One region of the Pseudomonas nanhaiensis genome, then DNA from elsewhere that is predicted to be linked to it. Evidence: predicted binding sites of a transcription regulator. Region 1 holds the regulator's gene; the other holds the start of a gene.
The links. The regulator LexA, encoded in region 1, represses DNA repair genes until DNA is damaged. The targets are predictions, from matches to a motif close to CTGTNTNNNNANACAG.

Region 1 (4,138 bases):
TCAATTCCAGGACTACGACGGGCCAGCATCCTGGGCAGGCGCGCTCCAGGCTGTATGCCGATCCGCTGGGCATGCGCGAGCGCTTGCTCGGCCGCACCACGATCATTGCAAACCAGCAACATGTCACAGCCGGAGCGCACTGCAGCGTCAACCCGCTCGGACATGCCGCCTACCGCATGCGCGCCCGCCATGGTGAGATCATCGCTGAAGATGACCCCGTCAAAGCCGAGCTCCTCGCGAAGAATCCGTTGCAGCCAGGCAATCGAGAATCCAGCGGGGAGGCTATCGATTGCGGGGTAGATCACATGCGCCGGCATGATCCCGTCAAGCACGCTGGCAAGTGCGGCGAAAGGCTTCAGATCGCTGGCGCGAATCGCTTCTTCCGAGCGATCATCCACCGGGAGCGCTACGTGCGAATCCGCCTCGGCCCAGCCGTGCCCGGGAAAATGCTTGCCGGTTGCGGCCATGCCCGCCCTGTGCAGGCCGGCGATATACGCCCTGCCCAGCCGAATGAGCTCGTCGGCATCCCCGCTCAGCGAGCGATTGCCGATCACCTCGCTGCGACCGTAATCCAGATCGAGCACGGGTGCGAAGCTGATATCGATACCACAAGCCAGCATTTCCGTCGCCATCAGCCAGGCGGCTGCTTCGGCCACCTCCTCGGCGTTGTCTGGCGCCTCGGAGCAGATACGACCCAAGGCCGGCAACCGGACGACATCGCGACGCAACCGCTGCACCCGGCCACCCTCCTGATCGATGGCAATGAGCATGTCCGGCCGCTCGGAGCGAATCGCTCGCACCAGCTCGCGCACTTGTGCAGGAGACTCGGTATTGCGTGCAAACAGAATCATACCGCCTACCTGCGGTTGGCGAAGCAGATGGCGGTCTTCCGGCGTTAGCCAGGTACCAGCCACGTCAAGCATCAGGGATCCCTGAATCAAGGTTGTGTCTCCGAGGTAAATTCGATCAGACGGTCCACCGGATCGGTCGGCGTCTCGTCTATATAAACCGGGCAGCCCGCAGGGGTCTGCTCGAACAGCGCGAGCATGTCGTCGTTGCGCAGCCGGATGCAGCCGTGAGATAGCGGCTGCCCCATGGGTTGGTCGTCACCGGTTCCATGCAGATAGATGAAGCGACGCTGGGAATCCACGGCGCCGCCGCGGTTGAAACCGACCTGCTCGCCACAGAGCCAGAGGATGCGTGTGAGAATCCAGTCGCGACGCGGATGCAGCCGTACCAGATCCTCGCTCCAGACCTCACCGGTGGGACGACGCCCGATGAACACCGAACGCACCGGCAGACCTTCGCCAATCCGGGCACGGACCCGGTGAAGCCCGCGAGGCGTGCAGCCACTCCCCTCGTGCTCACCGACGCCGTTGACAGCGGTGGACACGTCCACAACGCAAGCTGCCTCGCCATTGGCGAAGCCCGTCAGGCGTTGGTGGGGGATCGAAATGTGGATCCAGTCGAGTCGCATGCACGTCTCCGGTGAAAGTGCACACGATAACGGATCAGGCCTCCGCAGTTAAGTGCGTCAGGCGGTTTCTGCCACGCCCGTTTCAGCGGCCGCGATCGTATGCAGACCACCTTCGGCGCGCATGCCCGCCGCCAGAAACGGCACCATCAGGCGCAGCACTTCATCGACCCCGTTGTGCGTGCCGAATTCTGACTCGGCGATGGCCCGTAGCGCCTTCATGCTGGACATCGTGAACGCCGCGCTGCCGAGCATGAAATGAACGCGCCAGAAAAGCTCGCTGGGAGGAATCGCCGGCGCTGCCTTCAACAGCAGGTTCATGTAACGCTGGAAAACCCGGCCATACACTTCGCCGAGATACTTGCGAAGATGCCCCTGGCTCTGGCTGAAAGCCAGACCCAGCAACCGCATGAAGATCGACAGGTCATTGCCACTGCGAGGTTTGACCTGCAGCGCCTGACGAACGAGCATCTCGAGCAGTTCCTCGATATCGGGCTCGGTCGATCCGGCCGCCTGCTGGCGGTCAAGCTCTGCCTCCAGACTGTTGACGAAGGGGTTGAGGAAGCGCACGAAGACCGCCTGAATGAGCGCTTTCTTCGAGCCGAAGTGATAGTTGACCGCAGCCAGATTCACCCCCGCCTTGCTGGTGATGAGTCGCAGGGACGTTTCAGCGAAGCCTTTCTCGGCAAACAGTTGTTCGGCAGCGTCGAGAATGCGCTCGACAGTATCTGACTGGGCCATAAAAAGCCTTCCTGAGCAAAACGGATGTTTGAAACATACGTTTCAAACGACTTCCCGTCAACCTGCCCTCGTTTGCAGTTGCTCTCCAGTGTCGACGACGAACGCAGCGAAGCCGTCACAAGCACTTGCCGAGTGGTCTGAACTGTATATAATCACAGCTACTGTATAAACAGACAGGTACGCTTCCATGCAGAAACTGACGGCGCGGCAACAACAGATCCTGGCCTTCATCAAGGAGTACATGGACAGCAACGGCTATCCGCCTACGCGAGTGGATATTGCCAAGGAACTCGGCTTCAAGTCACCCAATGCCGCCGAAGATCACCTTCGGGCGCTGGCGCGCAAGGGTGCGATAGAGATGATACCCGGCGCCTCGCGCGGTATTCGTCTGCCCGAGACCGAAGCGGCCAACGACGACCAGCTTCCGATCATCGGACAGGTCGCTGCGGGCGCGCCGATCCTTGCGCTGGAAAACATCGAAGACCATTGCCGGCTCAATCCGGAATTCTTCAGACCCAAGGCGGACTACCTGCTTCGGGTCAAGGGAATGAGCATGAAGGATATCGGCATCCTCGATGGCGACCTGCTCGCGGTACATCGCACCAGCGAGGCGCGAAACGGACAGATCATCGTGGCGCGCATCGGCGACGAAGTGACGGTCAAGCGCTTTCACAAACAGGGCCGAAAGGTTTCGCTGATTGCCGAGAACCCGGACTTCGCCCCCATTGAAATCGACCTGTCGGAACAGGAACTCATCATCGAAGGTTTGAGCGTCGGCGTCATTCGCCGCTAGGAGCACAACATGCAGTATGCTCGTAATTCGCAGACACTGGATCAGTTGAGCCTGTTTCAGAACGCCTGGATGGCTTCACGGGCGCGCATGGCGCCATCGGTAATCTCCGCTGAAAGAACGTCAGCGCCGGCGCGTCGGGTAAGCAGGGAATGTACCGCTGTCGCATTACATGAAAGCGGCTACAGCGAGATGGCACTGAATGGTCCGCCACGTCAGTGCCTGCAGTGGTTGGCACCCGTACTGCGTGAACTGAGTCATTCCTCGGCCACGGGCTGGCTTACGCTGATCGACCCACCTTCCGAAGTGAGCCTCCATTGGCTCCGGTCTGCAGGCCTCGATTCCGGACGCATTCTGATCATTCGCAGCCGTCAGGGCATGGATGCCCTGTCTCTATGCTGCAAGGTACTCAGTGGAGGGAAAAGTCACACCGTGGTGAGCTGGCTGGCCAGCGACGCTCGTGCGTCCGCAATGTTGACCCGGGCCGCAGCTGCTGGCAACTGCAGCAGCCTCAATGTTCGGTTGGATTCCAGCTGCGCTGCCTGACCAGGCCCAGGCAGCCCGAAGGGCTGCCTGGGATGCATTCAATGTAGTACGCGATCTTCCGGGACGAAGTCGTCGTCTTCCACGACCTGTCCGGCCAGTTGCATACCGGCGCTGATCATCGCCTTGGCCACATCAATGTGATGGCCGTTCAGAAAGTCCTTGGCATCTGCCGAGAACTCGATGACGACCAACGGCTCCCCGTCGTCATCGGAACGTCGCAGGACGACCTTGCCATTGGCGAGCTCAACGATCTCGAGAAAGGGTGAAGGCATATCGGTTCCTCTGTGTAGCAAGGCAGCAGTTTACCACAGAGTCCCCGCCTACCGGAGCGCAGCTACCACTCGACCATGCCTTCCCGATAGCGGTTCACGCGTTCCGCGAGGGCCGCCAGCGCCTCTTCCGCGTCACTCAAAGACCACTCTCTGGCATTCGTCAGCGCGTTGCTGGCGAGGATCAGATTGTCTGCTTCAGGCTTGCTGTCCTGCGGTACCGGCGGAGCCTGTAGCTGCTGCCAGCCGCTGAGCAGCCGACTCAGCCAATTGTCCTGGGCCGTGGCCAGTTCGCTCAGCTCCGCCAGCTCAGGGCCC
Region 2 (4,138 bases), 740 kb from region 1:
CCGATGATCCGGGCGACGTCGATTATCTCAATCGACATTTGAATACCGGCGCGCCGGGGATTCAGGGCAGGGTCGATGATCTGATCCGTGATAGTCATGGTAGCCAGGACATGGCCGAGCTCTATCGCGAAATGGTGCTGGCCATCGTGCGTATGGCCCAGGCCGAGCGTAACCGCTGGGACGCAAAGATCATGCTGCAGACCATTCGTGAACTGGAAGCCGCCTTCGCCCGACTCGAACTGTTCAAACGGCGGCGCAAGGTCACGGTCTTCGGCTCCGCGCGAACACCGGTCAGTCACGATCTCTACGTCATCGCCAGGGAAATGGGCCGGTTACTGGCAGCGAACGATTTCATGACCATCACCGGCGCTGGTGCAGGCATCATGGCGGCTGCGCACGAAGGCGCCGGGCTGGACAACAGCCTCGGGTTCAACATCACACTTCCCTTCGAGCAGCGTTCGAATGACGTCGTCAACGGCACCGAGCACGACCTGTCTTTCAAGTTCTTCTTTCTGCGCAAGCTGTTCTTCGTCAAGGAAGCAGAAGCGTTGATCCTGTGTCCTGGCGGCTTCGGTACGCTGGATGAAACCCTCGAGCTGCTCACGCTGATCCAAACCGGCAAGAGCCCGATTGTCCCTGTCATCCTGCTGGATGTGCCCGGCGGCCGATATTGGGAAAGCCTGATGGCGTTCTTCAGGGAACAGCTCTGCGCGAACGGCTACATTCTGGAAACCGATCTGAACCTGATGACACTGGTCGATTCACCCGCAGATGCGATGGATCACATCCTGGATTTCTACAGCAACTATCACTCTGCACGTTGGGTAGATGGCAGCTACGTCATGCGACTCAATCGGGCACTGACCGAAAGCGCACTGGCCCATCTACAGGACACCTACGCGGATATCTGCCGCACGCCAGGGTTCATTCAGACGACACCGAGCGGAGCTGAAGCCGACGAGCCAGAACTGGCCAACCTGGTGCGGCTGAGTTTCGTGTTCAATGGCAGGAATCATGGCCGATTGCGCGGCCTAATCGACTGGATCAATCGTCCGGAAAACCAGCAAACCCGCGATACTGCATGAAGCGCAGCTGCTTGCTGCGCTCATTCATATCGGTCGCCCTGCCTTCAGGGAAGCGTTTCTCGAAGGTCCGGCCGGCCAGCTCATTCCAGTCGTAGGCTGCGTCGCCGAGTATGGCGTCAATCAGATAGTCCGCCACGCCGCGCTGGCGCAGCTCTTCACGCAGGCGAACAGGTCCATAGCCACGTTGACTTCTTGCGTGCACGTACGCTTCACAGAAGCGCTCGTCGCTCAGCAGGCCGTCCTCTTCGAGCTTGTCCAGTTCGACATCGGCCAGACCGGATGGAGCGCCGCGCTGGCGGAGCTTGCGCGACAGCTCGCTGCGGCTGTGTTCGCGACGAGCAAGCAGATCCATGGCCGAGCGGCGGATAGCCTGCGGCGTTTCGAGCGTGGTTCGACGGAACATGGGCGGTCTGCCGAAACGGGGATAGGGGAAGGATAGAATCTAACCGGGGCGCCCGTGGGAAGGCGCCCCGGGTTCTGCTTCAGGCGTCGATTTCGGCGCTGTCTTCGACTACCGACGCACCGGGCTTGCTTGGCTTGGGCAGAAGCTGTTCACGGATCGCCTTCTCGATTTCTTCGGCGATCGCCTGGTTCTCTTCCAGATACTTGGCCGCATTGGCCTTGCCCTGTCCGATCTTGCTGCCCTTGTAGCTGTACCAGGCGCCCGCTTTCTCGACCAGGCCGATCTGCACGCCAAGGTCGATGATCTCGGCGTTATGATAGATGCCGGTGCCGTAGAGAATCTGAAACTCGGCCTGGCGGAAAGGCGGAGCGACCTTGTTCTTGACGACCTTGACCCGGGTTTCGCTACCGACCACCTCGTCGCCTTCCTTCACCGCGCCGGTGCGACGGATATCCAGACGAACCGATGAATAGAACTTCAGCGCGTTACCGCCGGTGGTGGTTTCCGGATTGCCGAACATGACGCCGATCTTCATGCGAATCTGGTTGATGAAGATCACCAGACAGTTGGCGTTCTTGATGTTACCGGTGATCTTGCGCAGCGCCTGAGACATCAGGCGCGCCTGCACGCCGACGTGGTGGTCGCCCATCTCGCCTTCGATCTCGGCCTTGGGTACCAGCGCAGCAACAGAGTCGACGATGATCACGTCAACGGCATTGGAACGCACCAGCATATCGGTGATTTCCAGCGCCTGCTCACCGGTATCCGGCTGCGAGACCAGCAGATCATCGACATTTACGCCCAGCTTGGCAGCGTATTCCGGATCGAGCGCGTGCTCCGCGTCGACGAACGCGCAGGTAGCGCCTTTCTTCTGCGCCTGCGCGATCACCGAGAGGGTCAATGTGGTTTTACCCGACGACTCGGGGCCGTAGATCTCGACGATACGTCCCTTCGGCAGGCCGCCGAGGCCCAGGGCAATGTCCAGCCCCAGCGAACCGGTGGAGATGGAAGGAATCGCCATCCGCTCATGGTCGCCCATGCGCATCACCGCGCCCTTGCCAAACTGACGTTCAATCTGACTCAAAGCCGCGGAAAGCGCCTTCTTTTTGTTGTCGTCCATTGTGCATCCTCTTGGAAGTGGCGGGTGCCGAGCGCCCGGGAACTACTGTATATTTGGTCAGTATTATTCCACAGAACTTTTTCCCCGCCTACCCCCTTTTGGCGCCTTACGACGAGCGTGCCGCCAGGGCCCGCTCGACCTCGATCACCAGACCTTCGAGCGCCTTGAGCACAGTATGCGCGCGCACTTCCTTGCGACTGCCCTGCAGGCGTTTGCAGTGCGCAAACACACCACGGTCGCGGACAGCCCAGGCGAACCAGACGGTGCCTACCGGCTTTTCGGGCGTACCCCCTTCCGGACCGGCAACACCGCTGACCGCCACCGCCAGGTCGGCTTCCGCCGCGTCGAGCGCGCCCTGCGCCATTGCGCGAACCACCTGTTCGCTGACCGCCCCATGCCTGGCCAAATCTTCTTCGCTGACACCAAGCCAGCGCGTCTTGCTGCTGTTGGCGTAGGTGATGAAACCGGTTTCGAACCACCCCGAGCTGCCGCTGACGCGGGTGATCGCCTCGGCGATGCCGCCGCCGGTGCAGGACTCGGCCACGGTGACTTTCAGCCCCAGCCGGCGCAAGCCATTGCCCAGCCGCGCCGCGACGGAGTCGATCAGAGGATCGTATTGGGACATCGTTGTTGCACCTCTCATTTTGCGCTTAAAAGCCAAGGCGGCTTTGCGTAGACTAGGCCGTCTTTGCCCACCGCATTCATCGATCAGAGATATTCATGAGCCGCGCCGAGAAATCCGCCAGCCACACGCCAATGATGCAGCAATATTTCAGCATCAAACAGCACCATCCTGATCAGTTGCTGTTCTACCGCATGGGCGATTTTTACGAGTTGTTCTTTGACGACGCGAAAAAAGCCGCCCGCCTGCTGGACATAACGCTGACCGCCCGCGGCCAGTCAGGTGGCTCGCCGATACCCATGGCCGGCATCCCCTTTCACGCTGCCGAAGGGTACCTGGCGAGACTGGTCAAGCTGGGCGAATCGGTGGTGATCTGCGAGCAGATCGGCGACCCTGCTACCAGCAAGGGACCGGTCGAGCGTCAGGTAGTTCGCATCCTCACGCCTGGCACCGTAAGTGACGAAGCACTGCTCGACGAACGCCGCGACAACCTGCTTGCCGCGCTGGTCGGCAGCGAGCGGCGATTCGGTCTGGCCACGCTGGATATCAACAGCGGCCGCTTCGTGGCCACGGAGTTCGCGGGTTGGGAGACGCTCCTGGGCGAACTGGAACGCCTGGCGCCGGCCGAGCTGCTGATTCCCGATGACTGGGAAACCGACACGCCGATCGAGCGACGGCGGGCCGTACGACGCCGCGCGCCCTGGGAGTTCGATCAGGACAGCGCCTTCAAAAGCCTCACCCAGCAATTCGGCACCAAGGATCTGGCCGGTTTCGGCTGCGCCGATCTCACGCTTGGACTGGCTGCGGCGGGCGCATTGCTGGGTTATGCACGCGAAACCCAGCGCACCGCCCTGCCACACTTGCGCGGACTGGTTCAGGAGCGCTTCGAGGACAGCGTAGTGATCGAC

Region 2: recA (recombinase RecA) is a predicted target of LexA. The motif match lies at 2,654-2,669, and genes of this name have one in related genera.

What each region holds. Positions count from the first base shown of each region.
Region 1 is NZ_CP073751.1:2,023,643-2,027,780, forward strand. It holds gene nagZ (beta-N-acetylhexosaminidase) at 1-923, opposite strand, end outside; gene KEM63_RS09135 (L,D-transpeptidase) at 938-1,477, opposite strand; gene KEM63_RS09140 (TetR/AcrR family transcriptional regulator) at 1,535-2,215, opposite strand; gene lexA (transcriptional repressor LexA) at 2,403-3,008, shown strand; gene KEM63_RS09150 (SulA-like leucine-rich domain-containing protein) at 3,018-3,551, shown strand; gene KEM63_RS09155 (hypothetical protein) at 3,590-3,823, opposite strand; gene KEM63_RS09160 (DUF6586 family protein) at 3,886-4,138, opposite strand, start outside.
Region 2 is NZ_CP073751.1:2,758,787-2,762,924, forward strand. It holds gene KEM63_RS12535 (LOG family protein) at 1-1,085, shown strand, start outside; gene KEM63_RS12540 (regulatory protein RecX) at 1,045-1,488, opposite strand; gene recA (recombinase RecA) at 1,568-2,608, opposite strand; gene KEM63_RS12550 (CinA family protein) at 2,715-3,233, opposite strand; gene mutS (DNA mismatch repair protein MutS) at 3,329-4,138, shown strand, end outside.